DNA from 3 places in the Clostridium sp. LXY-7 genome. Region 1 is predicted to be linked to each of the others. Evidence: riboswitches for the same ligand, from Rfam matches in the RefSeq annotation. Region 1 holds a riboswitch; each other region holds the start of a gene.
The links. Region 1 has a riboswitch for thiamine pyrophosphate ahead of thiD (bifunctional hydroxymethylpyrimidine kinase/phosphomethylpyrimidine kinase). Riboswitches for the same ligand answer to the same signal wherever they lie in the genome.
Positions count from the first base shown of each region.

Region 2: linked by a shared signal. The riboswitch ahead of thiT (energy-coupled thiamine transporter ThiT) and the one ahead of thiD (bifunctional hydroxymethylpyrimidine kinase/phosphomethylpyrimidine kinase) in region 1 are both predicted to bind thiamine pyrophosphate.
Region 3: linked by a shared signal. The riboswitch ahead of thiD (bifunctional hydroxymethylpyrimidine kinase/phosphomethylpyrimidine kinase) and the one ahead of thiD (bifunctional hydroxymethylpyrimidine kinase/phosphomethylpyrimidine kinase) in region 1 are both predicted to bind thiamine pyrophosphate.

Region 1 covers NZ_JBLLJL010000001.1:477,991-490,127, reverse strand. The annotation lists gene ACI48Q_RS02365 (VOC family protein) at 1-36, opposite strand, end outside; gene ACI48Q_RS02360 (GNAT family N-acetyltransferase) at 168-680, opposite strand; gene ACI48Q_RS02355 (HD domain-containing protein) at 775-1,401, opposite strand; gene ACI48Q_RS02350 (class I SAM-dependent methyltransferase) at 1,435-2,238, opposite strand; gene ACI48Q_RS02345 (hypothetical protein) at 2,261-2,494, opposite strand; gene ACI48Q_RS02340 (GNAT family N-acetyltransferase) at 2,729-3,754, opposite strand; gene ACI48Q_RS02335 (hypothetical protein) at 3,984-4,433, opposite strand; partial or broken gene ACI48Q_RS02330 (flotillin-like FloA family protein) at 4,661-4,938, opposite strand; gene ACI48Q_RS02325 (hypothetical protein) at 5,194-5,565, shown strand; gene ACI48Q_RS02320 (4-fold beta flower protein) at 5,606-5,989, shown strand; gene ACI48Q_RS02315 (hypothetical protein) at 5,990-6,361, shown strand; gene ACI48Q_RS02310 (YccF domain-containing protein) at 6,392-6,754, opposite strand; gene thiE (thiamine phosphate synthase) at 6,884-7,516, opposite strand; gene thiT (energy-coupled thiamine transporter ThiT) at 7,506-8,123, opposite strand; gene tenA (thiaminase II) at 8,151-8,822, opposite strand; gene thiM (hydroxyethylthiazole kinase) at 8,819-9,604, opposite strand; gene thiD (bifunctional hydroxymethylpyrimidine kinase/phosphomethylpyrimidine kinase) at 9,890-10,684, opposite strand; TPP riboswitch at 10,877-10,978, opposite strand; gene ACI48Q_RS02280 (PilZ domain-containing protein) at 11,087-11,701, opposite strand.
Region 2 covers NZ_JBLLJL010000004.1:647-9,897, forward strand. The annotation lists partial or broken gene ACI48Q_RS13275 (hypothetical protein) at 1-447, shown strand, start outside; gene ACI48Q_RS13280 (hypothetical protein) at 663-1,241, shown strand; gene ACI48Q_RS13285 (YhfM domain-containing protein) at 1,305-2,111, shown strand; gene thiT (energy-coupled thiamine transporter ThiT) at 2,200-2,829, opposite strand; TPP riboswitch at 2,963-3,061, opposite strand; gene ACI48Q_RS13295 (hypothetical protein) at 3,118-3,297, opposite strand; gene ACI48Q_RS13300 (cold-shock protein) at 3,553-3,753, opposite strand; gene nrdD (anaerobic ribonucleoside-triphosphate reductase) at 4,186-6,300, shown strand; gene ACI48Q_RS13310 (SH3 domain-containing protein) at 6,373-7,827, opposite strand; gene nrdG (anaerobic ribonucleoside-triphosphate reductase activating protein) at 8,109-8,630, shown strand; gene ACI48Q_RS13320 (MBL fold metallo-hydrolase) at 8,890-9,251, opposite strand, start outside.
Region 3 covers NZ_JBLLJL010000010.1:2,406-14,542, forward strand. The annotation lists gene ACI48Q_RS20260 (GNAT family N-acetyltransferase) at 1-206, opposite strand, end outside; gene ACI48Q_RS20265 (class I SAM-dependent methyltransferase) at 251-985, opposite strand; partial or broken gene ACI48Q_RS20270 (sugar O-acetyltransferase) at 1,130-1,456, opposite strand; gene ACI48Q_RS20275 (GNAT family N-acetyltransferase) at 1,567-2,136, opposite strand; gene ACI48Q_RS20280 (cytidine deaminase family protein) at 2,250-2,654, opposite strand; gene ACI48Q_RS20285 (hypothetical protein) at 2,710-3,150, opposite strand; gene ACI48Q_RS20290 (sugar O-acetyltransferase) at 3,193-3,786, opposite strand; gene ACI48Q_RS20295 (hypothetical protein) at 3,919-4,053, opposite strand; gene ACI48Q_RS20300 (TetR/AcrR family transcriptional regulator) at 4,214-4,864, opposite strand; gene ACI48Q_RS20305 (DMT family transporter) at 4,951-5,232, opposite strand; gene ACI48Q_RS20310 (AAA family ATPase) at 5,405-5,938, opposite strand; gene ACI48Q_RS20315 (DJ-1/PfpI family protein) at 6,223-6,807, opposite strand; gene ACI48Q_RS20320 (hypothetical protein) at 6,927-7,589, opposite strand; gene ACI48Q_RS20325 (hypothetical protein) at 7,729-7,851, opposite strand; partial or broken gene ACI48Q_RS20330 (CatA-like O-acetyltransferase) at 8,339-8,581, shown strand; gene thiD (bifunctional hydroxymethylpyrimidine kinase/phosphomethylpyrimidine kinase) at 8,768-9,568, opposite strand; TPP riboswitch at 9,653-9,751, opposite strand; TPP riboswitch at 10,001-10,100, opposite strand; gene ACI48Q_RS20340 (M28 family peptidase) at 10,242-11,933, opposite strand.

The DNA.
Region 1 (12,137 bases):
AAGTAATTTCTCATAAAAATTTACTGCTCTCTTCATATCTTTAACGCAAATATATAATGAATTTCATTTTATATTCATACTATCCCTTATCTTTAATGAGAAAATAATTTTATCTCTAATCCCTCACTAAAATTTATCCCTTTCTAAATTTAAATAAAATTTTATATTCATATACCTTTACTAATTTTATACCAATAGCATTCTATATCTTCTTTATATCTCTTCATACCTATCTTCTCTAACACCTTCTGTGATGATGTATTCTCCTTTAAAGTATCAGCAACTACACTTTTTACCCTATTATTTTGAAAACACCATTGAATCATAGATTCAAGTGCTTCTGTCATATATCCATTACATCTATATATCCTTTTAATAGCATATCCTATTATTACTTCACCATTTTCATTCGGTTCACCCTTTAACATAATATTGCCGATTATATGATTATTTTCTCTTAAAATTATCATCCAAACAGTATACCACATGTACTTATCAGGATTATTCTTGACGTCATTAAGTCTTATGTTGTAAACCTTCTTTTCTCTTTCACTAAGAACAATTTTTGTATCTACTGCCCCTATAGCATGTTCAAATTCTTTATAATCCTTTATACACATGTTTAAATTCTTTGAATCTAAAGGAACTATTCCTAATCTTAATGTCTTAAGCTTGAACATATAATAAGCCTCCTCAAAGTATTTAAACTTAATGTCCTAAATGCTTTTCTACCCAAGCACACGCTAATTTAGTTACTATATTAAATCGATGATATTACATTTCAAAGGTATTCTCTATAACTCCTGGCAATACACTATATATTGATTTTCCCATCTTCTTTTCAAAATACTCCTTAGTTTCAAAAACGGCCTTCCATTTTGGTATTATAAATTCATGTATTCCATGTCTAAGTGCTACATCCACCATTCTTTTTTCCATTAAACAATATCCTTCTGGTAAGGCTAGTGCATCACATAGCTGTATTAATCTATCATAATCATCATATTCTATATTTGATATATAATCTTTAACAAAACTATATTCTTCCTCACTACATTTATCCCATCTTCCAAAGGAACATCTTATATCATTTATGTTAAAAGAATGAGTCAAACAAATCCTTGCTAATAATGGATGTCCCTTCTCCATAGCAAAGTTATATCCTAAAAGGGTATGCTTCATATAAGTAACACCATATCTAACTCCAATATCATGTAACATTCCCAGCACTAAGGCAATCTCCGGATCTAGCCCTTCACACTGCTCAGCAATAAGCTCTGCTGCTCTCCCTACATTTATACAATGCTCAATCCAAGGGCCAGGATTAAGTTTGCTACCTTCCTCTAATAATAATCTAGCTTCCTCTAAAGTTGGCACATCTTTGCCTATCTTATATTCCATGAAATCTCCTCCATTTCTAAGTAAATAATGATTTTATTTCTTCACACTAAATATACCTGCACTTGTAGTTATGTTTATCTTACCTTTTTTATTGAGCTCTTTTTCTAGATATTTTCTGAATTCATTTAGTTTATCTCCAACTAGCACTTCCTTAGCATTGTATGGAGTTGAAAGCACATAGCTTATAATAGGTTCTATATTTGGTACTGAAATATTTCCTTTTAGTTCATCTATAGTTATAAAATTAAAATATTTCTCTAATAGAGGTTTTCCATTCTCTAACCCGAATCTCTTCACATGTTTTTCAGGTGAGTAATCTATGATTTCATCAAAATTTCTCACTAATTCCCCTAGCTCCTTCATAGCATCAATCCCATTGGTTGTGGCATAAAAAGTACCTTTTGGCTTTAGCACCCTCTTTATCTCTAAAAGTGCTTTATCTAAATCTGGAACATGATATAACATGTGTCTTGCTATTATCACATCAAAACTATTATCTGGATAATCTATATTCTGAATATCAATAACTTTAAAATTAAAGTCATGCCTAACCTCCTTAAGCATATCCTTAGCACTTTTAAGCATACCCTCTGATATATCTGTAAGAGTTATTGTGCAGTTATTATTTATTTTTTCACTATTCTTCTTCCAAAGCATCCCATTACCACAACCTAATTCAAGAATGTTGTCCCCTTCCTTAAAATCCATCTTATTAAAACTCCACTGGTGCCAATCTACTTTATTTTCATTAAAGCTGTGAAGCGCCATTCTTGAATTTAAATTATTATCATCTTTATATTGATTTAGTATTATCTCTTTATTATTTATCGTACTCATAAATATCTCCTCATCATTCCCTCTAATAATTTACATATACCAAATGTGCTCTATCTTTTGGATTATATTCCCTTATATATTTATCCTCTGCTGGAAAATATCGTGTTCTATATTTGTTTTCTATCTCTTCTTTTACCCCTATATATGTGTCTCTCTCTACTACTCTTTTTAATCTTTCTTCTCTTGGTACATCTAAAAATATAATATAATCTAAAAAAGGTGCAATCTCCTTCTTCTGTAAAAATACACCCTCCAATAAAACAACTGTGTCTTTATTTACTATTAGTTCTTCTAAATTGTATTCATCTCTTTCTTTATCATATATCTCTATTAATTTATTAATCTTTTGTTTGTATTATTTCTCTCGATATATTCAATGATTTCCTTCAAAGTAAGATCCTCCATTAAAATACTAACTTTCATAGCTATATTTACGTGTTTCTATTCCCACTTTTATCGAACTTCTCTCTTAATTCTATTTCTATCATCTCTAATTTGATATATTCTTTTTAAAGCAGTAATCTAAATGATCATCTACAATTCCTACTGCTTGAAGATAAGCATATATGGTTGTGGAGCCTAGAAATTTAAATCCTCTTTTTTTGAAATCCTTAGCTATTTTATCTGACAGCTCTGTGGTAGCAGGAACCTCGGAAATATTACTATAGCCATTGACTACAGGCTTATTATCTACAAAGCTCCATATGTATTTATCATAGCTTCCAAACTCCTTTTGTATTTGAAGAAATACCTTAGCATTATTTATAGATGCTTCAATTTTCTTTCTATTCCTTACAATCCCTGAATTTAAAATCATCTCTTCAACTTTTTCTTCATCATATTGAGCTATTTTTTCAGGATCAAAATTGTCATAAATGAGCCTATAATTTTCTCTTTTTCTAAGTATAGTTATCCAACTTAAACCTGATTGTGCTGATTCTAATACTAAGAATTCAAAATGCACTCTATCATCATATACGGGTACTCCCCACTCCTCATCATGATATTTTATATATTGTTCATCATCTCTACACCAATCACATCTATTCACTTTAAAATCACCTCTCAAATATTTTTCAAACATTGTTATACATAGATCTTTAGAAATACTAATATCCTTGACCTTTTGGAATTCTAACTTTAAATATAATCTTACAGCCGGGTTATTTTTCTTTCCAGTACTCACCATAATTTTTCTTACGTCATTATTTAGTTCTTCAACAAATTTAATTAATTCTTGCGCAATACCTCTTCTAAAAAAATGTGGATTTATAGCCATTCTACAAATATCTAAAGTATCACCTTCTATTTTATAAGCAATAAGCCCTGCTAAAGTTTCTTCCATGTAATAACCATAGAAGGTTTCCTCATATTTACTTAATGTCTCAATAGTATCTTTTAAGGGCGGAATTTCATCATATCCAATGATGTCTGCTTCAACCCTATAGGAGATCAATTGTAACTGTACTATTTGATTTAATGTATCCTTATTTCTTAAATCTAATTTTTTTATCATCTTTACCTCTCTTTTTAAACACTTACAATTTATAATTTCATATAATAAACAAACCCTGCAAGTCTATTTATTTTCACGTTATTATTTTACCATATATTGCAACTATTGTATAAATTATTAAGGTTGCTTTTTTCTGTTAACTACCCAAATAAATCCTATCTAAAATACGTTCCTTTTATGTATATTTGATTCAATGCTACAAAACTTTAATTTTTTATACAAATAGATTCTATTGCTTCTTCAGTGTCTTATGAACTACCTTTTTCCTCATTTCCTCTAATTCCTTTTCTATATTCTTCATTATTATCACATATATAATATAGGTTAAAACCGCTATAATTAATAACTTAATCATGGATGAGAAATTATCTCTTAAATGCTGAATAAGCATATTTCTATAATCCACATCCACATTGCTTCCAAATCCTATAACTTTTAATGCTTCTATATCCATGCTGTTATATAGTATAATGAGTAGCATATTCCCACTAGTAAATACAGATATTATACCCGATGTGAATAAGAAAAAATTTTTCCATCCACTATCGCTAGTAGTATGAATTATAAAGGTATTTTTAAATAACTTTACCACTAGTGTTATTAATATGAACACCCCTATTATTAAAAATATACCGTTATAAACTTTAAGAGATATAATATTTTCAAATATATTATCCATAAGATCACCGCCTTAAATATTAATTTATTAAAAATACCCTCTTTATATCCTCATAATTTTCTTGAGTAATCAACGCCTCCTTTTCTATATCCTTGAACTTAACTATATAGATCCATCCTCCCTTTGCATTGAAATTATTTCCTTTGTATCTACAAAACTTATGCTTTTTTCCCCCTTTTACTAATAGCTTATCTAAATCTTTCTCATATATTTAATACTGTTTGAGCTATACTATTCTTTGCTACAGCTGATACATTATTAGTTTCAATAACCTTAGGATTTACACTCATTTTTACTGCATCTAATACATTTCATCCTACTAATAGTGAGATGCTAATTGATTTACATTTAAATTTATCCCTGCCTTTGTAGATTTTATTAATGGTAATACTATTCTACTAGGTGTAACTCTTCTTAATCTCATTCCAATTAAATTTAATATCTTTTTAAGACTTATATTAGTAAATCTATTTTTTACGTTAATAACTGCTAAAAATTTCTTCATTATCTTACTTCCAAATAGTAATATAAGTGAAATTTTCATTACTCTCATTGATAGTAATTATATGCAAATTAAAATAATCCTTTTTTTACAAAATTTCCTTTTAAATAATTCATTACAACTAACAATTTAAAGTAAAACTTTTACAGCTATTATGTTTTGAAATCTATACGCATATAAATATTACCTTCTTCTAAAAAGCATATTTCTCCCTTGAAAATCATAGTATATACAAACACTAAATTGAGTTGATTACACATGAATTTAGTAATTATTGAAAGGCGTAAAGCTCTTCGATTTGCTATATTACTTCAGTTATATAATGATTTTTTTTGTTATGGTTATGAAGTATGCATAAAAATTGATTATATAGTTCCTGACGATTGTAGAATAGAGATAATAGCAGCATTATATTTTTTATTTTATCTGAGATGGATCTTTTTTAATATTGAGAAAGATAACACTGTTTCCGCCTATATTTTAGGTCGAGGCATTGAAGAGGTAGAAGCTAATATTGTGGATGTAGAAAAATTTCTTCTTTCAAATACCTTTGGACAATTATTAATACCTATTAGAAAGGAAGACCAGTCTAATGAAAATGAGAAACATTCTGCTAAAACTGAAAAATAATCTATTAAAACCCAAACCTAATTCAAAGGAGATAAAGAAAATGGAACTATTAGTTGAACCACTATTTGATAAAAATGCTAAATTTGTTGGATGGCTTGTAGATCGTGAAAATGTTTTTGATGCTTCATTAAAATGGGTCGCATATATCTTTAATAATTATATTTGGTCAGTTAAGACTGAAATTTGGATAGGATTACTTAGAGGTACTAATCTCTTAGACAGAAAGGGTGACATAGTTGCATGGAGTACAGCCGAACCTGCCATAGGTGGATTAACTCACATAGACCCTCCCCTCCCAGTACCTCGACCTATTTCTCCAGTAGCTCCATTAATAAATGAAATCCCTTTAAACCCTGGATATCCACCAACACCAATTGGTAATTGGTCTAAACTTTCCTTTGATCAGTGGTTAAATCAGCGATAGATGGCATTTATTCTTCCCTTTGAAAATGAGTTAATTCGTATTCAAATACTCTTTGAACTATATAAACATTTATTTGTTATATGTGATTATGAAAGCATACAAAGACAAGAGTATAAAATTTCTTGTGACATGAAATGTGAGATAATAGCAAATCTCTATTATCTTAATGACAGAGGTTCTATTAATGTAAGAACTACAGATAGAAAAGATGTGTTTATTATATTTATTAGAGCTAGAGGAATAGATGAAATTGAAGATAGAATAAGAAGGACTACCTTCAATGCTCACGCCTTTAGCATTGGCTGCCTACTGATACCTAATTTTGAAAAAATATGTGAAGATTATAATAACAATAATAAAGATTCTAAGTAGGTATAAAAAAAGAAGCTAAGTGCTTCTTTTTTATCGAACTTCTTTTCCAAAGGGCATAAGTGCTAACTTTGCCAGTTTTATATTCTGCACAGCAAAAGGAATTCCTATAATTGTTACACATAATACTGCGGCACTAATTAGATTTGCTAGAGCTAGCTCTAATCCTCCAAAAATTAACCATAAGATATTGAGTACAATATTCATTCCCCCATCATCTCTTGTAACAATCTCTTTACCAAAAGGAGCAAGCTGAAGTCCTGCCATTTTAAAACACTGTAATCCTATTGGTGTTCCTATTATAGTTATACACCAAAGTATACCTACCAAACACCATCCAAGTGCATTAAAAAATCCTCCAAATATAAACCAAATAATATTTCCTAAACAACTCATTAAAACTAATCTCCTAATACTATTTATCCTTAGAATATGATTATATCACATTAAATGTGATTTTAGTTTATATATAAACTGTAATTAAATTTCTACATTATATTAAGTAGGATTTGCCGATATAATATTTTAATTCATCCTCAATACTCCTATTTTTTCAATCCATTTCTTACTTTCTTTATATATATTCTCAGACCCTAAGATTGCCGATACTATGGCATATCCATCTATGTTGCACTCCTTGAAGATATCTATATTTCCAAGAGTTAGTCCTCCAATTAATACTGTAGGTAGCTGAGCCTTGCTTTGAATTTCTTTTAATGTATCTAAGGTTACATACTCTGCATCTAATTTTGTACTAGTAGTAAACATAGCTCCCACACCAAGATAATCTGCTCCCGCCTTTTTTGCTTCTAGAGCTTCTTCTAAATTTCTTGCAGAAACTCCAAGTAACATATTATCTCCAATTAGTTTTCTAACCTGTGCTGCTGGAATATCATCTTGTCCAACATGAACTCCATCTGCTTCACACAATAGAGCTATATCCACTCTATCATTTATAATAAAGGCTGCATTATATCTTCTAGTAATCTCTCTTAACTTTAAGGCTTTTTCTAAGAATTCCTTTCCTAAGCACTCTTTTTCTCTAAGCTGTACCATAGTAACTCCACCCTTTAATGCCGCCTCTATAGCTTCATAAAAATCTCTATCTTTTAATATATCTGAATCTGTTACTAAGTAAAGCTTTAATTTATCTATCATAATTACTCACCTCTCCATTACTATATGCAAAATTACACAATCTTTTCATTGGTAAAAATCCTATTAAAATGGTAGTCATTATTCCTTCAACTCCACCGCTTGTAAAATTATATATAGTTGAGTATAGCCATAGGTTCATTCCCTCTGGTGCATAGGCTCCAAAGAAAATCACTCCTGAAATTACACTAGCAAAAACGCTTAATGCTGTGGCTAATAATGCTCCTAATATAATATTTACTTTCTTTTCCCTTCCAAAGACACCTGCTAATCCTAAAGCCATATTCGATAATACATAATCTAGAATGAATTGAATTGGATGAACTACAAAGGGATCATAAAGCATTTTCAGTAGTCCAAATATTACTCCCCCTGTAACACCAACTCTTCTTCCATATAGTAGTGATAGCATCATAGTAGGTAACATAGAAAATAGGCTAATTCCTCCTCCTTGAGGGTATTTTATAATTTGAATCATACCTAAAACTAAAGATATAGCTGAAAACATAGCTATGGTAACCACTGTTTTGATAGTAAAGTTCTGTTTTTTTAAATCTATTATGTATATCAAAAGTATTCCTATTGCTACTATTGATGTTATACCTAACATAAAACTCACTCTTATACCCTTCTATACCTATTCATTTATAGAATTCTCTTCATAAGCCATATCCCAAAATTTCATTTCATAAATACTAGAATTTATAAATATATCTCTTAGTTTTTTCTTTTCCTCTTCATCTAAATCTTTACACAAATTATTTGTATATTCTATCCACTGATCACAAAATATCTTAAATCCTTCTTCTCCATAACTCTTTATCCATTCCTTATAAAAGTTATTTTCTAAAGCTCCTTCAGTAGTATCTAGCAGGTGTTGTCCTATATAATAATAACTCCAAGTACAAGGGAGTATAGTTGATACTAATGCCCTTAAATCTCCAGTTAATGCTATTCCCTTCATATAGCTTGTATAGCTTATGTTTGTTAAGTTCATTTCATATCCTTCAGCCTCTTTAGGAGTGATTCCGAAGCCTTCTAAATATTTTATGTGCACCTCAGTTTCATCTTCCATGGTTCCTTTTGTAGAATTGTAGAAGAATTTCATATCCTCCATAGTAGACGACTTTACCACTCCAATACAAAATAACTTTGCATATTCCTTAAGATATAAATAGTCCTGTATAAGATAGGCTTTAAACTTCTCCTTTGGAAGAGTTCCAGCTGCTATTTCTTTTATAAAGGGATGCTCTAAATATGCCAGCCATATTTCTTTTACTTCTTCAAACAAGTAATCTGTAAACTTCATTGTCTAACCACCTTCCCATAATTCTCTAATTTCTCTTCATCTAAAGTGTATACGGTATTGAATAGTGACTCCTTAAAACTAGCTATAGGTAAATTGTTATAATCCGCTATCTCTCCACTTAAAGACATAGTAAGTACACCCATTGTTGCTGCCTCTAATTTATTATCTGTACATCCTAAATAACTGCCTATAAGACTTGCTGTCATACATCCTGTTCCGGTTATTCCTTTAAGTTTTGCATTGCCATTATTAATTTTTATTATCTCTTGACCATCAGTAATAGCATCTACTTTTCCTGTAGCAACAATTATACAGCCCAATTTCTTAGATATTTTTTTAATTATCTCATCAATGTCCTCACCATCATCAAAAGAATCTACCCCTTGTCCATTAACATCAAAGCCTCCTATATGCTTAATTTCTGCTACATTTCCTTTAACCACATCAAACTTCACTTCATTCAATAATCTATTGGTAAACTCAGTTCTAGTTTTAGTAGCAAATACACCAACTGGATCTAAAATAACAGGTTTATTATATTTATTAGCAGCTTTTCCAGCCTTAAGGAATAACTCTAAATGTGAGGAGTTCATAGTTCCAATGTTTATAACTACAGCACTTGCAATGCTTACAATCTCTTCTACCTCTTCATGAGAATAGCTCATTAGCGGACTTGCTCCTACTGCTAAGGTCATATTAGCACAGTCATTTATAGTAACCTCATTTGTATAATGAAGCACTAATGGATTTGCCTCTTTCACTTTGCTGATTAATTTATACATAATATATCCTCCTTTTAATAAAGTGTGAAGCATTTTATTAAGTGAATTGCGACCTATGATCGCAGAGAAGTGTTCGCCTTGCTCACAGCGAATTACTCACATTGTTGGCAGAGAGTTACTCACTAACTTCGGAAAGAAGTTTTTGCTTAGGCAAAAGCTTTCTCTCTGACGCAGTCAACCATCTGCGCTAAAGGCGCACTTCACTGCAACCATAGGTTGCAATTCACTGGCAAAGCCAATTCTCTGTACCTTGGGCGCAATTCACTAAATAAATTACTTCGTAATTTATTTAAATTCATAAAAATGATTTACTGGTCCTACTCCTCCGCCTATATCAAAGCTTTGTCTTATAGCTTCTGTTATGTATCTTTTACTTAATTCCACAGCTTTTTCAATAGGGTATCCTAAAGCTAGATAAGAGGTTATAGCTGAGGATATGGTACATCCTGTGCCATGGGTATTTTTCCTATCTAACCTTTTTTCTTTGAAAATCTTAAATAAATCTTTTCCTAAAAGTATATCCACTGCATCCCCATCTAGATGTCCACCCTTCATAAGTACATACTTTGGTCCAAGTTCTAGGATTTTTTCTCCTACTTTCTTCATATCCTCAACAGTTTTGATGGACATTCCTGTTATCTCTTCCGCCTCCATAGTGTTAGGTGTTACTATATATGCTAGAGGAATAAGATATTTAATTAAATTCTCTTTAGCTTCTGATTTTAAAAGAGAATATCCACTTTTAGATATCATCACTGGATCTACAATTAAGTACTTTGGTCTATATTTCTTTAGACCCTCCACTATAGCTAATATTATATCTGGGCTTGATACCATTCCTATTTTTACTCCCTTAGGAGTTATATCCTCAAATACCACCTCCATCTGTTTTTTTATCATCTCCTCACTTATATCTTCAACTAAAAATACACCATGAGTATTCTGTGCTGTAATTGCAGTTATTACACTCATTCCATAGGTTCCTATAGCACTAAAGGTCTTTAAATCAGCCTGAATTCCTGCTCCTCCTGAAGAATCTGAACCTGCAATAGTCAATGTAGGCATTTTATAATTTCTCATGTTATCCCTCCATATTTTGTCACTACCCCAGGGGGCATTCCATATAATGGAACGACCCCTGGGGCTGTTCCTTTTTTTGTAAAAAAATAAAGCTATATCCCAGCTTGGAATATAGCTTTTAAACTCTTCTAGATTAATGTTATAATACATAAATATATAATTACATATAATGTCTACCTTAAATTTTATAACATAATATAACTTAAGCTTTCCTACGCTGGTATTATCCAGATCAGGTAAAAGGGTTTATACAATAAAGTATCTCTCAGCCTTTCGGCACCCCTAGCATTTATTCTATTTTACACAACTATTATATCTTACTATTCTGAAAACATCCACAGTTATTATTTATTTCACATAATGTTTTTAAAGATTGCGGATAACCTCTGAATGATTCGAACTTTAATTTATAAAATTCTTTTTTTGTAATAACTTTGCTTGTCCAGCAACTACAGTTGTTCTTATATGTTCTTTTTCGCTTTCACTTAAATCATTAAATTCACATCCATAATAATATCCATCTTTTCCTTTATATTTTCTTGCAATACTTGCAAGGGCTTTTATAATCTTATTTTTGATATTCATATCAATAATCACAGAAACACTTTCTGGGATATCTAAATCACATCTAATTAATATACCACTAGCGCTTATATTTTTAACATTAACTAAAATTGGTTTTTCTAAGGTTATAATTTCTTCATTTTCTTTTTTTAATGCGTTAATCTGAAAGTTAGCATTAACATCCAATCTTACTTCTGACCTTCTTTGAAAATTCTTTATGTAATTTATATTACTCAATATTATTTCCTTACCTAATATCTCTCTAATTTCTCCATCATAAACGAATAATCCATTTAGCTTATCAAAAATATTAATTCTAACTTTCTCTCCTTTCTGAAGTTTAGTTTTATTTCTATATGTAATTGATAAATTATTTCTAGTAAATTCTTTTACCACTCCCTCAGTTAATATATTATCCTCAGATTTAATTATTATAAAATTATTTTCATGCAAAATTATTCTCTCCCTTTATAAACTTTAAAGTTTCTTCATTTAATCAGCGAATTATTATAGTTAACCTTTATATCCACTTGATTTAATATATATATCGTTCAATTTTATTATATATTTATAAAATATTTCAAACTTTTGATTATTTAAACCATATATGTATTAAATTACTTCATCATCATTTGTAATATCTTTATTTAAGATCAGATCTATTTCAAATAGTTGTTGTAATTTCACTTTTTATTTAAATAAGAACTTTTATCAAATTATCCTTTGAAAATAGTTTGTAATCAGTGCTATATAGTTCATTATCAATTCTATATTAACACAGAGCCTTATAAATAATACACTATTACATATGGCTCCAGCTTCTATCAAATATAAATTTTACGAATATTCCAATATTGACATCACATTTTTTATGTTATAAAATATACTA
Region 2 (9,251 bases), on a different contig from region 1:
AAGGAATTAGTTGATGATTTAGAATATCCATTAGGAAACATGGGAGAATTTTTTAAAGGTATAATAAAAGGTCTAGAAAAAATCGGAGCAAATAAAAATATGAGTAACTGTTTATGGTACAAAGCTCATATAAATAAGATAGAAGACATGTATTGTATGTATGATTATAATAAATATGCGGTAGTATATTATCCTATGGTTTGTTATTATCCATATATTTCAAGACATAAGCATTTTATGATTGGATATAAATGGGATAATACAGGGAGACTTAAGCATATAATTTATGCAATACCAGGAACTAAGAGTATAGAAGATCAACCATATGGTGGAAAAACAGGCTTTGTTACTTTTATGCCTAGTGAAAAAAATGAGGATGAAGGCCATTGGTTAATGTATTATGATATTAAAGCTAACACTGTAGTGGTGCCAATGAAAAGGAACTAGTAACAAAGAAACTTTAATTTTAATTTAGGCTATTACATAAACACTTTTCAAATAAAGAGTTAAAAGTGTTTATATAATAGCCTGTTTTTTATATTTGATTTAATTGTGGTTATAATTGTTTTAGGAGATTTTAATATATTTTTAAGCATATATTTCATGTTCTACAAATTCAAAGGTTTTCATATTATAGTACTATAAGAAGGAGGTATAGGAACATGGGAGCCTTAGAGGAAAATAAAAGAAAACTACTTTTAGCAGGTGTATTGTCAATACTTATGATAACTATAATGGTATTTGGAGGATATTTTGAAGAAAAGCTAAAAGTTGCTACATTAACTCAAAATAATATGATAGAATTTAAAGAGTATACTATATCAAATGGAAATATAAAATACAATCTACCAAGCGACTGGTTAATTAATATTAGAAATAATGGAATAGGAAAAAGTGTTTATATTAGTGAATTTATTTCTAATGATGCAGGTATTAATGGATCGGTAAAGGTAATGAATGATGATATTAACATGGCATTAGAAGAAACCTTTAAGGAGTTAAAAGGGTTAGGCGTAAAGGAGTATATTGTAGAAGATGTTAATATAAATAACATCAATAGCAAATTAATACAGTATGATTTAAGTATTCAAGCCAAAAATATAAATAGAAATTATGAATATCATATACCGTATAAAAATTGTGTGGTAAAGATAAGTTTTTCTGTAAAAGATAAAAATCTAAAGGAAAATACTAAAGTAGTATTTGAAAACATTGTAAAAACTTTTTCTTTTAAAGAATAGTAAAGTTTGATTTACTCATAAACAAATATTATAATTTAAGAAAAACAGTAGTGGAGGACGAAAGTGAAAAAAGTGAGAAAACTTATAGGGATTATGTTGGTTGCATTTAGTATATTTATTTTCACGGCATGTAGTATCTTTAATAATGAAGAATTTTCCTATATGGCGGAAGGAAGATCAATGAAAATAAGTATACAAAGTACTAGAGACAAGAGTTATAAATTTACGGTTACAGATAAAGATGCAGTAAAGGAGATATATAAAATATTATCTAAGGCAAAAGTAGTAGAACAAAAGACAACTATAAAGCCGGATTATATATTTGAAATTCATGTATCACCTACGGATGTAAGAACTTTTAATTATATTGCGGGATGGGATAAAAATGAAGTAGCTAATTTTTATAGTGATACCCAAAATTTTATTGTATCTAAAAGACTTGATAACGATATAATAAAAAACTTTTCTAATATTAGAAAACCTATAGATTTTGATGAAGTTTACTATAATACTATAATAAATGCTATTCAAACCTATAATCAAGGAGATGTGAAATCAAAAAAAATAGGGATTAATATAGGATCAGATATAGATGTAGCAAAATTTCAATTATCCCTAGATATAGAAAATTTTAAGGATAGCTTAAAAAATATACCTAATGTGAAATTAATAGAGGATAACTCTAAAAAAGAAGATTATGATATAGTACTTAATGTAAAAACTCAAGGATATACAAGTACTAGATATAAGTCTATAATAACCTTCGAAACTAAAGGAAATGAAAAGCCAGTGCAATACTATTGCTTTAATAAATATGAGCAAGGTATCTGGAATATAAGTATAACTAAGGAAAAACCAGAAGGATTTTAATAAAGGCTCTGTTTTAATATGTAGTTCAAAGACCAACGATATATTAAAACAGAGCTTTTTAAAATGGGATAAAATATTTAAAAATAATTTAAGCTTGTACTGAAATTCTCCTAATAATAGTTTTCACATCTATTACAGAGATTATAGCTATACATATTAGGGCATCAACTAAAACATAGGAACCATTATATAGGAAGGAATAAACTACAGGAGTTAAATTATAATCTGCTGCATAGCTTCCCCAAAACACTACTCCGGCTATGAAGTGACATATGAATTTACCACCAAAAGCAACAGAAGTAGCTAAGAATTTATTATCCTTAAATAATCCTGCTAGCCCTATAGCCATAAAGGGTAAAGTATAATCAAATAACACTTGGATAGGATGAAGTATGTATGCTGGTCCTATGATGAAATTTAATATTCCATATACAAAACCAGTAAATATACCTATATAAGGTCCATATAAAAGTGATATAAGAATTATAGGTAGCATACTACCAAGGGTAGCACTCCCTCCAAAGGGCAATTGAAATAGCTTTAAAAACTGTAGTACTACACTCATGGCAACAGCTAATGATATATGAGTTACAAGTCTTGAGCTAAATTTAACCTTCTTTATTTTAATAAAGGCTAAAAATAGAAGAAAAATACCTATTAAGGTTAAGATGGTAGTCCAACTGGTTGAAATTTTCTCTAGATTTTCTAAAATACTCATAAAATCCTCCTTTTAGTGCTTAAAGGGGTAGTAGATTTTCAAATAAAATTATTAGAGATTTCATTAATAATTTTAAATAGATAGAATTAAAAAAACGTATTCCAATAGGAATACGTTAATTAACAAATGTAGTTAAGTTTATTAAACGCTTCCCTACGCTAGCATTACCTAGTTCAGGTTTAAGGGTTAATGAAAACTCATTTCTCAGCCACAGGCACCCCCAGCACAATTTTTATTATTAATTTGCTCAATAAGAGCATAGCATAAAAAAAGTTAAACATCAATATACTAGAAAAAATCTATAGTTTTTCTATTTTGTACATTAGTAGGAATAGAAGAATTTATATTTACCACATCTCCAACTTTAGAGTTAGTGGGGATCTTATCTAGTGTAATGCAATAGGTACTACCATCAATAAATTCTACAAAAGCTTCTAGGTTATTTTTATCAATTAGTCTACCAATCATTATTATACTCCTTAAATAAATTGCAAAGCAATTTATTTAGATAATAGCAACCGTAGGTTGCAGAGAAGTACGCCAAAGGCGTAGAGAATTGACAGCGTCAGAGAAGTGGCTTGAACAAGCACTTGATATAATTGCTTTTGCAATGCAAAAGCTTCCTTAACTAGTGAGCGAAGCGAATGCTTCCCTGCAGCTTGCTGCCCTTCTCTAACGAACAAAGTGAGTGCTTACCTGCAACCTTCTGGTTGCCTTTCTCTATTAAATTTTTACTACATTTGCAGCTTGGGGACCTCTGTCTCCAGTAACTACATCAAATTGAACTTTTTGACCTTCTTCTAATGCTTTATATCCCTCTCCACCAATAGCAGAAAAATGTACAAATACATCCTCCTCACCCTCAACGGCTAAGAAGCCAAAGCCTTTTTCTGAATTAAACCATTTAACTGTTCCTGTTTTCATATAAATCTCCGTTATAAAAATTATAAAATATATAATTTTTTCCCTTTTCATAGTGTTCAGTTTTGCTATGCTACTCCTGTTAGGTCGATAACACTCCAAGGGCTTAAAATCCCGTGTAACCACGGTATTGTCATTAAAACATGACTAAAATACGGAACTCCCTTCTAAAAATATTTGACCTTAATTATTATGTTAAATAATAACTATAGTATTATCAGAGAAAATTATTTTATGCATTTCTCTAATTAAACTATATAGAAATTTAATTATTAATTGTCAACTTAAAATTTTGTTGTAAAACACTATAGGCTTAGAAGTCGATAGTGTTTATTCAAAAAAGGATGAAATTTCATAGTTACTCACAAATTGATTAGAAAGATTTTGTGGGATATAATTTAAATTGTTTGTAAGGAAATAAAGGGGGTAGAATTAATGATTTTTGTCGTTAAACGTGATGGAAGAAAGGTCGAATTCAATTCTGTTAAGATAACGAAAGCTATAAAAGGTTCAGCTGATGAAATAAATTATAATTTAAAAGAGAGCGAGAAAATCGAGCTAACACAAAAAATTATAAAGAGAATAGAAAATCTTGAAGTTAATGAGCTTACAGTAGAGGAAATACAGAATATAGTACAGGGAACACTTTTAGAAAATGGACATAAACCTATAGGAATAGCCTATGCTAACTATAGAAAAGAGAGAACTAGATTAAGAGAAATAAAATCTGACTTGATGAAGGCTATAAATCAAATTGGAGTTGAGACGGATAGAGATAATGCAAATGTAGGTAATAATTTCAGCTCTAAATTATTAAGAATAGCATCTGAGTCAAACAAGTGGCATAACTTATATAATATGCCTAAGCACCTAGCTAGAGCTCATGAAAATGGAGATTTATATTATCATGATTTAGATAGTTATAATTTAACTACAAACTGTCTTCATATACCTACTAGAGAAGTTTTGGAAAGAGGCTTTAATACTGGGTATGGAACGATAAAACCTCCTAAAAGAATAGAATCAGCAGCAGAGCTTTCATGTATACTTCTTCAATCTACCCAAAATGATATGTTTGGTGGCCAATCCCATCCAGATTTCGATAACGACATGGGCATATTTGTAGATCCTACTAGACAAGAAATTAGAGATGAATTAGTTGAGTTAGGAATAGATAATGAGAAGATAGAACAGCTAGTAGAGAAAAAATTAAGAAGCAGAGTAGCACAAGCTATGCAAGGAGTAGTATTTAATTTAAATACTATGCATAGTAGAGCAGGATCACAGGTGCCATTTAGTTCTGTAAATATAGGATTACCAACATCTAAGGATGCCGCAATGGTGTGTGAAATATTCTTAGAGCAATATGAAAAAGGATTAGGTAATGGTGAGCAACCAATTTTCCCTAATATAATATTTAGGGTAAAAGATGGTGTAAATAAGAATGAAGGGGAACCTTATTATTATTTATTTGAACTTGCATGTAGAGTAGCAAGCAAGAGAATGAACCCAACTTTTATGAATATTGATGCAGACTTTAATAAAGTTTATTATGATCAAGGCATAGTTCCAGCAACTATGGGATGCAGAACATATTTAATGGGCAATGTAAATGGAGAACCTGGAACAAAGGGAAGAGGAAACATAGCTCCAACTACAATTAACCTTCCAAGAGTGGGGATACTTGCTAATGGTGATATAGATAAATTTTATAATTTATTAGACAGTAGGTTAGAGTTGGCTAGTGAATCTTTAATGCATAGATATGGACTGTTAAAGAAACTAAGGGTTAAAGACTTACCATTTGTGGCTGGTCAAGGATTAATGAAAGGTTCAGAAGGGTTGTTGCCAGATGATTCTATAGAACCTATACTAAAGCAAGGAACTTATGTAATAGGATTTATAGGACTTGCTGAAACCATAACAGCCCTTATAGGAAATCATCATGGTGAAACGGAAGAAGCAAAGAAATTAGGGATAGAAATAGTTGAATATATAAGAAGTTTTACAGATAGAATGATGGTTGAAACAAGTTTGAACTGGAGCTGTTATGCCACACCAGCAGAGGGTTTGAGTGGTAAATTTATACTGCAAGATAAAAAGGTTTTTGGAGAAATAAAAGGAGTAACAGATAAAGATTATTATACAAATAGTTATCATATACCTGTTTCATTTCCAATATCTATAGTTGATAAGATAAATATAGAAGCTCCATATCATAAACTATGTAATGCTGGTCACATAAGCTACATAGAAATAGATGATTACCCAACACCAGAGACCATTATGGATATAATAAAATATGCATATAATAATACTAATATAAGTTATATAGGTATCAATTATCATATAAAATATTGCAGAAGCTGTGGAACTTATATACAAAGAGATAAGTTTAAATGCCCTAAATGTAATAGTACAGATATTCAAGGAATATCAAGAGTTACAGGATATCTGAGTCTTGATGAAAGATTTGGACCAGGTAAGTATGCTGAGAGAGAAGATAGAATAACACATAAAGAAAATCATGAAAAAGTTTATAATATATAAGCATTCATATATAATCAAAAGAAGCCTGTCCACATTGGATACAGGCTTCTTTTAATCATATCTTTCTTCACCTTATTTTGAAGGTGTAATTATTCTTTTAGATACATAGTATCTACTATCATAATATGCAGAATTTAAGTTTGAAACTCTTACATAATCTCCAGGGTTTGGTGAATGAATAAATAAATCATTTCCTTTATAAATACCCACATGAGATATGTCATTAGGGTCATTTGGCGTGCCGGTAAAGAATATTAAGTCACCAGGCATTAGTTCACTTCTACTGACAGTTTTTCCTTGATGAACTTGATAATAGGTTGACCTTTCAAGAGTTATACCTAATTGCTTGTACACATATTGTACTAGCCCAGAGCAGTCAAATCCAAGGGGGGTAAAACCTCCCCATACATAAGGAACTCCTAAATATTTTTCAGATTCCGCAATAACATCAGCTTCAGTGTATGTGCTTTCTATTAAAGGAGTTTCTTTAACAATAGGAGGTGTAGAGATATTTTCATTCACTATGGTAACGCAATCCCCATTTATATAACCTGATGAAGTATCAAGATTAACTTTATACCAACCGTTAGAGTATGAAATTATCGGAAGTTTATTCCCATATCTGGATTTACCTATAACTTCATAATTGTCACCAGGACCAGATCTGATATTTAAAGTATCTACATTAACAATGGCAATTTTCCCTGTTACATTAGGATCAACAGATTCGTCTGTGTTATTTCCATTATCAGGAGGAGTAATAACTCCGCTACTAATAGTAATGTGCTCTTTGCTTGCAAAACCTAAAGTGTTATTGTATTTTACTTGATACCAGCCATTATTTTCACCAACTATCTGGACTTGACCATTATATGGGATTACTGATATTATCTCATAACTAGTGTTAGGACCTTTTCTAAAATTAAGGCCATAAGAATTAACTATTCCAATAGTTCCATTAGGTGATGGCGCTGGGGTAGATGTATCCTCATCGCCTCTATTAGGCCTATTCTCAGGTGTTGATATATAATCAGCACTTACATAGGCAGTAGAGTTATTGAATTTAATTTTATGCCAGCCCTTAGAAGTTTCTAATATCTCAACCTCTTTTCCTTTTTGAAGGGAACCTATAATATTATGCGATGTACTATTACCATCTCTAACATTTAAAGAATTTGCAATAACTGTACCAAATTTATTATTTTGGGCTGTGGAATTCGAATTATCTAATTTAACATAATCAGATGAAATCCAGCCTAGTGAATTATTATAATTAATTTTGTACCAACCGTTATTAATTTCTAAAATATTAACTTTTGTATTATAAGAAAGTTTACCTATTATATTACTAGAGGTGTTAGGGTTAGCTCTAACGTTAAGAACAGTTGCAGTAACCACACCAGTAGACGAATAGGAAGAGGAACTAGATTTCTCATTAGAACTCGCAAGGGCTACATCATCAAGATTTGCAACTAAAGCTGTAGCCATAGCTAAAGTAAATACGGGCGCTAAATATCTCTTTTCCATTAATGCCCTCCTTTCGGTAATTAAATCATAATATGTAGAAAATAGTTATCTTAATTATAAGATAAATTCTTGGTAATAACAATAATAGGATAAATAAATGCAGAATATTTTCAAAATACTACAAGGTCATTTTTTAGTGAAGTGAAACCGTAGGCTTCACTTAAATCTACAGTTATATTTATCTAAAAAATATATAGAAAGATATGTTATATTATATTAAGCAGAAAAATGATACATTATAGATAACGGCATGTAGTGTATTTTATTAAGAGGTGAGAAAAGTGAAAAATAAAACAGTAAGATTATCAGGAATAATACATGAGAGTTTAACAAATGGACCAGGAATGAGACGAGTTATATTTGCACAGGGATGTAAGCATAACTGTAAGAATTGCTTTAATAAAGATACTCATGATTTTAATAGTGGAGTAGAATTTAAAGTTGATGATATAATAAAAGATATAAAGACAAATCCTCTTTTAAAGGGTGTTACATTTTCAGGGGGAGATCCTTTTGAACAAGGTGAGGGATTTAGTGAAATAGCTAAACAGGTTAGAAGTGATAGATTTAATGTGTGGTGTTATACTGGATATACCTTTGAAGAAATATTAAGAGGATTAGAAACCAATAGCCAGTGGAAAGAATTAATTAATAATATAGATGTATTAGTAGATGGAAAATTTATAGAAAAATTTAAGAATGAAGATATAAAATTTAGAGGATCTAGCAATCAAAGAATAATTGATGTTCCTAATAGTTTAAGGGAAAATAAAATAATAGAAGCATTAGAAAGTTGTAGATAAGTGCAACTTACGTTGCAGTGAAGCGTTTGCTATGCTCACTAGTATTCAAGCGAGGCTTGTAGGTAAGGTGTGCCTTAGGCACAGGTAAGAAGAAACCTTCGGTTTCGGGGAAATACTCGCTTTGCTCGTGGTTAGGTAAGGGCAACTGTAGGTTGCTCCTTACCCGTCACAAAGTGACGCATTACCACGAACGCAGTGAGTATTTACCTATGCCTACGGCACCTTTACCTAAAATAAAGTGCTTTGCATTTTATTTATATTAACAATTCATTATAATTACTTTATTTATGTCCTCTAATTTATCTTCAATAGACAAAGTATTGCTGTCAACTCTAGTAGCGTTCTTCATAAATTTTAGAAATTTTTCCACGCCCTCTAAAGAAAACTTTAGATTAGGAGTAGCGTAATGCATAGGAATTACAACCTTACTTTGAAGTTTTTCGCAGAGTTTAGCAGCTTCTTCGCCATCAATGGTAAAATTACCGCCAACAGGTATAAAGAGCACATCTATAGAACCAAGAAGGTCGAGCTCACTATCACTTAACATGTGTCCTAAGTCACCAAGGTGGCATACTCTAAGGTCATCTATTTCTAAAATAAATATTATATTTTCACCACGCT
Region 3 (12,137 bases), on a different contig from region 1:
CGAAATCCATTTAAAACGAATCCAACTAACATTTCATTTTTAAATGCACCTATGGACATTTCCGGGGCATACCCTCTTCTTTGAAGCATTTGTTTAAACTTCCAAATGGGCAAATCCATCTTAACCTGATAATCAGAAAATGCATTGCGAAACGCTTTGTGAAGTGTTTCTATACTTGTTTTATTTAAAATTCTATATTCTAGCATTTTTTCCTCCTCTATCTAATAGCTTAACAATCTCAATAGGATTATTACTTTTTTGCTTTTATAATTAGAAATGTAGGTTTAATAAATTCTTTAATCAAATCCGGATTTTCCTTCAATGCCCATGACTCAGGTGTAGGCTCTACCACATCTTTAAGAATAAAGCCTGTATGAGCTAATGTTGATATGATTTCTCCCATAGAACGATGGTAGTTAATCACACCATCAACAAACCATGTGCTTACACGTTGCCCATTCTTTGCATAGTCAGAAAAAGTGTAGGATACAAACTTTCCATTTTCATCTAAGTTATGATGTCCATTGCAATTCATCGTGGCAGTCACAATGAGATGTTCCTGTGAATAAATCAAATACCCTCCCTTGTTTAAGAGAGCATAAACATCTTTGATAAGTTTTTGAAAATTTTCAGCGTAATGAAATGCAAGCGAACTGTATACTATATCGAATTTTTGTGTCAAAGTAGATAATTCTGACATATCCATGTGGCGGTACTCAATGCTAGGATGACAAGATTCCTTTTTTGCTACTTCAAGCATCTTTTGTGAAAGATCAATACCGATTACTTTTTTAGCCCCGTTTTGCACAAATATAAGACAATTGTGTCCGTATCCACACCCTATATCTAAAATCGTTTTGCCCTTTACATCGGGTAATAATTTGTTTATTGATGGCTGTTCTAATAAGTCATTATAGCTTTTTTCGTTCCTTAATTTCATATACTCTGTAAAAAATATTTCATTGTCATATATGTTCTGGCTCATATAAGTTCCTCCTTCAAATTCAAATTTGAATAACGCGGTGTTCAAATAGATTGTTCTTTTTTCGGTTGTTACGCTAAATATAACAATTGTTTACATTAAGCTCCATCTAATTTCTTAGATAAATTGAAATTTGTCAGCTTTCAATTATGATTCGATATCATCTGACGGAATGTCTTTTGTCACTATGCTTCCGGTACCAATGACAACATCATCGCCAATGTTAATGCCATGCAAAACAATTACTCATGCACCGAACCAAACACTGTCTCCAACTTTTATTGGTTGAGCAAACTCTAATCCCGCGTTTCTTTGTTCCGAATCAAGAGGATGTCCGGCTGTTGAAAAGCAGCAATTAGGAACAATAAAAACGTTATCACCAAAGGTTACTTTGGCGCCATCTAAAATAACACAGTTGTGATTAGTATAGAAATTATTTCCAATCTTGATATTATAACCATAATCACAAAGGAATTGTTTTTTGGCAGTTTAATCGTATTATATCAAATTCCATTTCACTCAAACTCTCCGGATCATAGTATAATACGAGGTGTTTGTTTTCCATCTCTGGTAAGTCGCAATGCTTATAACCTATATTTATTGTTGAGTATATAATAGATTTCATTGTCGATCCAACTACCATCTTCCATAATAAATTTTTCTCTAATACATTCAAATTTAAATCCTGCAGAGAGAACAACCTTTTTTGATATATCATTATCTTTATTAATGTGTGCTTCCAAACGATGAAAATTTAGGTCCTCAAATCCAATTTGGACAATCGCACGAATAGCCTCTTTTGCATATCCTTGTTGCCAAAATTGATTAAAAATCGTATATCCAATTCGTGCATATTGAAAATCTTCTCTCATATGAGTGCTTATATCACAGTATCCAACTGATGCACCATTAATTTTAGAAAAAATATTTAACATATAACTGTAATCTTTTTTACCAAGATCCTCACGCTCTTTAAGTTTGTTTTTAAACCATTCCTCTGTTAAAAAAGATGTATCAAACCACCCGTCATCAAATTTTGTTTTAGATGACGCTTGTCCATTAAATCCCTCAAGCCATATTTTGTAATCGTCCATATTTAATGGTCGTATTTGTAGACGATTGGTTTCCTTGCAAATATCCAAATATTTAATCATTTCAACCTCCTAAACTAATGTAAATTTGCTTTATAAGCTATGTTTTCAATCTTCAAATTCCTGTTTTTACACCAGTTTGTCTGCTCAATTTACTGGATTTTGTTTATCAACGTTTATGAATTAAAATTGTCATATCCCCACCAATCTGGAATGAGCTCTTTTAATTTAACCGTTTTTTTAGTTTCAAGATCAAGCAAAATTTCAATCTCGCCGCTTTCACGATCTAATTGCATCATATATTCTCTGCAAGCACCACAGGGGGAAGCAACTTTACCGTCGGACATGACCGCTACGACTTTATCTATTTGGCTTTCTCCATTTGTAATCATGTTAGCAATCGCATTTCTCTCCGCACACATTCCTAGAGTACTCGCGGTGTCAATAGAAACACCAACATAAATATTACCTTTTATAGTTAAAATTGCAGCACCAACGCCACCGGCTTCTATGAATGGAGAAATCTCTCTTCCATTCTGAACCATTCTCGCTTTCTTATACATTTCTTCCCAAATATCCATAATCCTATCACTCCTTCAAGCCAAAACTATCACTTGGCTAATTTAAAAATCTTGACTACAGCATTTTATCATGCAATAAACTTGTGCTTTGTAGTCCCAATTCTTTTCGTATTTTAGTGGACTCCACCACAAGATGCTGGTCTAAGTTTACAGCTTTAACAAACTCAAAACCATTATCCTCGTATGTTATCACAAATTCTCCATTCCAATCCATCAACTTTGCAATGATTTGATTCCATTCAAGTTCTGAGAAAATCTCATTATCAGCAAGATTGTATATTTCACCAACAGTACCTTTTTGAGCTGTTAAAGCAATACCTTGTTCAATGTTCTCGACATAACATTTACACGCTTTTAAGGCTGCAATTTTTTCATTTATTTTTATAGTTTTAGCTCCGCCATTTATTTGATGAATAATATGTACAATCCTGCCGCCAGATATACCACCCTCGGGGCCAATGTCGATGATATAGTCGCTTTGTGAAATTACTTCCAAAGCATGCTAAATCACAAGCACCGAGATAAAAGCTTTTCCCAATTACTTTTCATCCTTCCAGCACCTCCTTTTATCTTCCTCGGTAATTTTTCTTATGACTTTACAAGGGTTTCCTACAGCTATCACTCCTGACGGAATGTCTTTTGTTACTACGCTTCCGGCACCAATGACAACATCATCGCCAATGTTAATGCCAGGCAGAACAATTACTCCTGCACCGAACCAAACACTGTTTCCCACTTTTATTGGTTTAGCAAACTCTAATCCCGCATTTCTTTGTTCCGAATCAATAGGATGTCCGGCTGTTGAAAAACAGCAATTAGGAGCAATAAAAACATTATCACCAAAGGTTACTTTGGCACCATCTAAAATAACACAATTGTGATTAGTATAGAAGTTGTTTCCAATCTCGATATTATAACCATAATCACAATAAAACGGAGCAGTGATATAAAAATTCTCTCCTGTTTTACCTAATAGCTTAGATATAATCGCTTTTTGATTTTCTGAATCAGAGGGTCTTAATCGATTATATTCAAAACAAAGATCCTTTGATTTTTCTCGTTCCTTAACGATTTCTTCATTATAGTTAGCATCATATAGGAACCCATTCTGCATTTTTTCTCTTTCAGTCACTAGTATAATTCTCCTTTCCTCTCCAACTCCATTTGAAACATGACCTCTCTGAAAACTCTTTAGCCAATTTCTCAGGATAGTCAGTTTCAATTATTATATGATCTAAAGTAAACATTTTGTCCTCCTTAGATATCAAAGTTCTAAAACCTCACCTGCGTTCAATTTAGCAAGTTTAAGATAAAAATTATATTTATCAGTTTCACCACCAAATTCAAGATCATAATTAATCGGGCCTCTATATTCTTCGAGATTATTGTGTGTTATCATAATAACCCCTCCATTTAAATGTACTTAAGATATAACTATAAATTTCACTTATCTTACATTTCATTCTAATTCTTATAAGAGGTATGAGATTGCACCGATAAGCTTTTACTCTTTGTCGCCTCTTTCTTTATGTTACACTATAATCTAATATACAAAGCAACTATTTGTCCTCTTGCACAAGCAATGATAGCTCATTTAAACCTTGGAGCATATCCTCTGATAAAGCAGGCACGCCCATTTTGTCAAAAATATCTTTCATAAAAACAAAGATATTTCGCATTTTTTCAGGAGACCATTGACATATCCATGGATTTACCCATACATTTAGGAATAACAAAATCATTTGCGATAGCTCATGGGGCCGTTCAGTTTTAATCGTACCGTCTTTTATGCCTTCCTCTATAACACTGGAAAGTAAATCAGATGCAATACCAAGGGTATCATGCATATGCATTACTAATAGTTGCGGGTTCTTTTTATATGAATTGCTTGAATGATTGGTAATTTCTTGTTTAGCTGATATTATAGTAAGCGATAATACATTACGTAACTTTTCTATTCCAGACAAATTGCTATCAATTATGATTGACTTTATAGGTTCAAATCTCCGCGCTGCCATCTTTTTATTTACTTCTTCTAAAACTTCTTCTTTTGACGTAAAGTGATGATAAAACATACCAAAAGAGCCGTTTACCTCGGCGTAAATGTCTTTAACCGAGGTGCTTTCATAACCTTTTTCGAAGAATAGCTTCTCAGCAACATCCAATAATCCATCTTTTCTTACCTCTGGTTTTTTTACTATTCGTGCCATAAATATTCCTTCCTAACAGAGTTCTACTCTGTTATTATTATAATTAACAGAGTAAAACTCTGTCAAGCTGTTTTTAAATATTTAGATCAAAAATCCCGCTTCTTGAAAGCCTTAGACAAAAAGCCTAATAAAAATTTGAAAGCCGGTAATGAAATAGGAAACTCTAAACAACGTTGAGTAATCAATATCAAAATAAGCAAGATAATCGTGCCACCAAGAAAAGAAATAAAAGCAGCTCCTAAAAGAGAGCCCGTTGCAACGCGAAGTTTTTCATTAATAACGGTTTGCAATGGTGGTAAAAAACCGGCCAAAACGCCTAAAATTATCCAAGTAATTTTACTACCCTTTTTCTCTTTTTCTGACGCCATCTATAAAATTGCTCAAAAAAAGGGCTAAAAATTGCACTTTTTAACCCCGATTTTCGCTCATTTTTCACTTCAAAACCACAACATCTTATGGTCAGACCGTCAAATGTGAGATATATATTATAATTTTAAAAATTTGATAAAAAACAAAATAAGATCAAGACGAAAATAAATTTTATAACATGCTTATAATTTTGTATGCTCGCTCAATTACACTTCCGGGTGGAATTTTTATACACGTATATCCAAAGGACTTATACGTTTCTTCATGAATATGTTCAAAACATAAAGCTTCCTCAAAGCTAATCTTTCTTGCCTCTGAGGGCTGACAAAAACCCAAATTCTCAATAAAGAATACCGTCTTCTGATAGGTTTGTTCATTCTCAATTCTATTTATTTCTTCCATAGTATCTTTAGATGGTTCATATCCAAGATATTTACTTAGAGCATATGTACAAAAAACTGAGCGGTCATAAATTTGAACTTCAGATGGAAGAGCTGAAAGATGTACTTGTCTTTGTTTTTGCAATGCCACAATTTTATTAATAAAGGACGCATCCTTCCATGGTTCAGCATTACCTTGCACTTGCTCTAAAGCAATTATATCAGTTGCGGCTTCTTCCACTACTAAATAACCCATTGTTTCTAATACTCTAATAATTGAAGTTTTTCCACTTCCTGGTGTGCCTGTTAAAATATATCGTCTCATAAAACACCTCCAAAAAAATTTACTCTAGTAAAACCAAGACAGAATTCTTCTCAGTAAGTCCAACCTCCTGAATAGCTTACTGTATTATTCTAAGTACTCATTTTGCAAAATTGACATATGAATGATATCATGCCATTTTCCATCACGAAAGATACTTTCCCTAGATTTTCCTTCCTGACATCGACGTAATTCGCCAATGAATTCTGTATGCCTAGATTCGACAAAAAGATGTGGTGAGGATATAGAGGTTCCTTGGCGAAAAATATATTCCTATATAAAATATATCATAGATTAAACAAATCATTATCTTTATCAGAATTCCAGACATATTCTATAGTATTTGCAATCTCTTCAGCAATGTTTGTCCCAAATATATCGCTAATAAATCCCAGCGACATATCCATTCCTGCAGATACACCGGATGATGTATAAAATTTTCCATCTACAACCCATCTTGCCTTTGGTATCCAGTCTACTTTTGTGTTTACAGACTTAACCCAATCGAATGCTTTTTTGTTTGAGGTCGCTCTTCGTCCATCTAATAAACCGGTTTTTGCAAGTAGAGCTGAACCAGTACATATTGCCAGACAGTACTTTGAACATGATGCAATTTCATACAACTTTTCCACAAAGCTCTTATCATTTACAAATAATCTTGTGCCTTGTCCCCCAGGTATAACAAGAATGCCATCATATTTTATTTTATCGACAGATTGTGTTATAATTTCAGTACCTTGTCTGCTTTTAACAGCCCCACCATTTATAGAAAAAAAGCGCATTTGAAAACCTGAAAGACATCCGAGTATTTCTACCGGACCAAATGCATCAAGAGTTTCAAAATCATCAAACAGAAAAATGTTTATATCCATATTATGTTCTTCTCCTCCTTATTTCTAGATTACTTGTGAATAATACTATATGATTCAATCCTATTTTCATTAATGTCTTCCTTCTGAAAGCATTTTATCTTTTCTTCTCATCTCTCTGTTCATAATTTAGGCTCTAATCCTAACATGAGGTCTAATAAGTGAATGCCCTTTTTTCCTCCAAGATTGATGCCCTTTACACAGGCAATGCAATAACAGACAACTTCATTGGCATCAATTTTATTGCAGTGTTTTTTCATTAATGCTGTCTGCTCTTCTTCCGTATGCGGCAAGAAAAGACCTTCCGCGTTCTCAATGAAACGCTTTGGTGCAAACTCTCCATTTTGCTTAGGAAGCGTCTCATAGAGCGTAGTACCGCAAGATCTCGTTTTGCTAAAGTTTTCATCTAATTCTTCAATATCAATGTTCATTTTCTGTAGAATTCTTCGGACTGCTTTTTGCTGGGGCTCATTGTCATATACACGCCAACAATCTTGCACAGCCATTTTTTTATGGCCGTAATCAGGAAATGGGAATTGCTTATCATCTTCTAATAGTTCCCATATAGAAATTACTTTTTTAGCAGCAGAATCTTCTCTGCAAAACGCAGAACACGTATTACATATATAAACCACCGTATCATCATTTGTAAGCTTTTTGTGACTTGGCCTGCAACATCCCCAAATTTGAATATCATAATTCTCTGAGAGATAATTCTTTATTCTCTTGCTGGCTTCCGGGGAATAAGCCGTAAATTTGCAACTAGGTAAATAAATCATTGACATCTTAATCGCTCCTTTGCTATGCTCATTGTTTGACTTTCATCTGTAAAAAATGTTTCACCAATTTAATTCAGAGAATTACTCCAAGTCCATTTCATATTCAAGTTCTATCAAATCGTCCCTCCATGAGCGATTCTCTTTTTCAGCAGATTTTACAAACCCTGCTTTTATATACATGGTAATTGCCTTTTTCAATGAATAACTTTTCAGCAACATCCAAAAGTTCATTTTTTCTTACCTCTGGTTTCTTTACTATTCGTGCCATAAATATTCCTCCATAACAGAGCTTTACTCTGTTATTATTGTAATTAACAGATCTTAGCTCTGTCAAGCTTTTTTAATACTTTGATCAAAAATCTCGCTTGAAGGCCTTATACCTCTCAGATTGTTAAACCACTCTTCATCGGGAAGCTCAATATCTTGTACTGCTTGAGCACAATCATAATGGAACAACTTACACTGCAGATCGATGCGTTGACAAATGGCTTCATAGGATTGCAGACCGAGATTTTTCATCCCGATGCCTTTGGATTTTCTTCTATGCAATATGCGTTTCTAGGGTGTCATCTATAAAAACCCCTAAAAAATCGGGCTAAAAAGGTACTTTTCGACCCCAATTTTTGCTCGATTTTTGCTCCAAAACCACTACATGTTGTGGTCAACTTTCTAGTGATATTTTGAGTCTGCACAAACTATCTAAGTAAATAATCATGATAGGTCTTGATATGAAGATTATCCTCTAAATTACGCTCAACAATTTTCCTGTATCTTGCATTCCGTGGAGTAGTTTTTCTGGATTCAATTTGAACTTATTCGGAGACAATCAATTTCTCTCGCCAATCATAACCTTTGGTAAATACTTTGAGGAGGGAGATACTGTACAACTACCAGTTTCCGTACAAATCCATCATGCAGCCGCAGATGGTTACCATGTTTCTCAATTTCTTGCTGAGCTACAAAAATTCGCATTAACAGCAGAAGAATGGTTGTTATAAACCATTTTTATTACATTATATATTTTTAATCGTATTTCATATAAAAAAGGAAGCATATCATAATTGTTTCTGCTTCCTTTTTTATTTCCTCTATTCCGCTGGTGTTTTCATGGTCTATATATGCAGTTCTAACAACATTAATTTTATAAAAAGCTTATTTGTATTATGTAGTTTCACTATTGAAACTTATATATTTAAACCATTTTTATATAAATCATAAAAATGATGTGTTGGCCCATTACCTTTACCTATGTTTAATGAATGCTCAATTGCTGTTGTAATATATTTTTTAGCCTGCTTTACAGCAATAGACATGGTCATACCTAGTGCAAGATTGGAAGTAATAGCAGAAGAGAAAGTGCAACCTGTCCCATGAGTATTTTTTGTATTTATACGCTGGGTTTCAAAATAATAAAACTCTTTACCATCATATAGAATATCCAGTGCATCCCCAATAGCATGACCACCTTTGACAAGAACGTTTTTGCACCCCATATCATAAATAAGCTTTGCCGCTGTTTTCATATCTTCTGCACTGCTTATCTTAATATTTGATATCTTCTCAGCCTCTGGAATATTAGGCGTAAGTAAATCAGCATAGGGTAGTACAACCTTGATCAGCGTGTCTATGGAATTAGGATTCATAAGAGGGCAACCATTTTTCGCATACATGACAGGATCAATTACAACATTGTATGGTTTATATTGCTCCAGCTTTCTTGCTACTGCTTCCATGCAAGGTTGTGTAGACAGCATACCAATTTTCACAGCGTCAACCTCCATATCTTCAAATATGGCATCAATCTGCTTCTCAATCATATCTGGGGTAACATCCTGTATATCAATAACACGGCTTGTATTTTCTGCTACCACTGAAACAATTACACTCATTCCAAACACCCCATGGGCAGAAAATGTCTTTAAATCAGCTTGTATTCCAGCACCTCCACTGCAATCTGATCCAGCAATACTAAGTACCTTTTTCATTGAAATTCCTCCTTTTTTCCTTTATGTATATATAATAAATTAGGGTACTTCTCTATACGGAGAAGCACCCTAATCATATACAAATTTCGTATGTGATTTGCTTCCCTACGTCAGTATTAACCAACAGGTTCAAAGGGTCAGGTTTTACCTTCTCAACTACTTATAGTCCCCCCGCAAATGTTAATTATATTCATTTTTATACTTAAGGCATCTTCAAAAAATAAATAAGTCAAAATCCTCGTCTATTTTGAGTTATACTGCGTTAACAGAACCCTTAGATAGTGCTACTATCTGCGAAACCTGTTTCCTTGTCTAACTCAAAATATACTTCCCATCTTTTACTTATTATTTATTTTCAGATACCTAATGACCCTATGTTAAATAATAATAGGGTACTTCTCTACACAGAGAAGCACCCTAATCATATACAAATTTCGTATGTGATTTGCTTCCCTACGTCGGTATTAACCAACAGGTTCAAAGGGTCAGGTTTTACCTTCTCAACTACTATGTAGTCCCCCCGCAAATATTAAGAATATTATTAATATTGATTATATTCCATAGTAGCAATATGGTCAAGTTACAAAAGAAGTTTTAGATATAAAATGAATCCTTATAAACCCTTGACTAATTCAGAAAATTCTATAGTATTCCTGTTATATATATCTTTTTATTAGAATTTTTCTTCAACATGTTTAGTTGTAAAAAATGCTGCAATGATTGAAATTGGTAATACACTCAAGGCCGTGACTACTGGAATTATTGGTAGCATAAGCGACACATATAGTAACCAGCAAATCGGCACATATAATAGTAATATTCCTATACCAATGATTGTTGTTCCTATGAATCTAGCTATATCTAGCTTTCCTAAAAGTGATACAAATAATAATCCTAGTGTTGTTAATGAAAACAGATAGCTCATAGAATTAAAAAAGATTGTAGTCCCTATAATGAGTATTAATTGAAGTGGTAATAAATCTGCAATAGCCTCAACAATAGATTGTTTTCTCATTCGAAGAATAAATATAAATAGACTAACTAGGGCAAATATCATAGTTTGAACAATAAAAAGAACTTCTGTATTGCTTGTCTCAGTCAGATTAAATATATTTGCCGCTAATCTTATAATGCCCCAACTTAATGCAGCCATGATAAATATTGTTCCAATCAACCTAGTCATTCCAATGAAGATTTGATGTGGCTGTATATTTCCATTCTTAATTTGTAAAACAAACCAAATTAAAGTAGCAAAAATAGCACATACTGCAAGGAAAAAAGCTACATCACCATTCATTAAAATTAAATGACCTGGTAAAAACGGAAAATAAATTCCTTCTTTTTCTGAATTATTTCCTTGAAATTGCTCTTTTGCACTATAATCAACAATTTTTAAATAATTATATGCTGTTTTATCATTAAAGTTTTCATAATTATCCGACATTGCACCATAATTTTCAACACCTTCTGTCACTGTAAAATTAAGGCCTGAATATCCTGCATCTAAAAATCTAGTCAAATCGGTAACATTTGGCATTTTGTGATATAAATCTGCTGTAAAAGAAAAAGCTATGGGATGAGAAACTGCTGATTTAAAATAATGCATAAGATCATAATTATAATTAGAAGTTTCAAACATCAGTAATCCACCACGATTACCGCGTCCATCCACATTAATAACAAGATCTACCAACGTTTTTAATTCTGGATGAGATTCTACAAATGCTTTCGAACCAAAGGTTCCTAATTCCTCACCATCACAGAGTAAAAAATATAAATCATTTTTTAAGTCATTATTTTTTGATTGCTTTCGCATAGCTTCAAGCAAAGCAGAAACAGAAATCGTGTTATCGCCTGCTCCCAAAGTACCTTTTTCTGTATCGTAGTGAGCCATGATTAATACTCCTCGATCTGTATCCGGCGCATCTAATTTAACCAAAATATTTTTTAGTATAAGTTCATCTTTTTCATTAATATGAACTTCATTTCGAATATATTCTTCTATTTCATTTTCTTCTCCTAACTCGCTTTTCAGTTTCTCAATAGAGTAAACTTCAGTTTCAATGATAGGCTCTAATCCCATTTCTCTGATTTGTGATAGAATATATGAGCGTACTGACTCAATCTCTTCTGAGCCAGCTGGATGTGGTGTTACCGTCATAGCCTTCAGATTATCAAGCATCTGCCTATAAGCTGTGTAATCTGCATCCGATTCTGAAGGTACTGATGTTGGTTTTACTTGCAAAACTCCTACTAAAATACCTGTTATTAAAACCAAAATCATAAAAAAAATAGATGTTATTTTGAATATTCTTTGATTTTCATATGCAAAAAAATTTTTAATCGAATTCCAAATTTTGTTCATTTTTCCTCCTACTATATTATGCATTTTTTCTAGAGTGCATTTATATAATTCACTCTTATACAAGTAAATTTACCAATTTAAGCTTTAATTCTTCTAGCATAAGTCACTCAACCAATTACTGCAGGTTTAGTATTATTGTCACCGCTAACTTCACTATAAACATCTGCAAAGTGGTGACAATAGGATTGTCCAATTCATGATAAA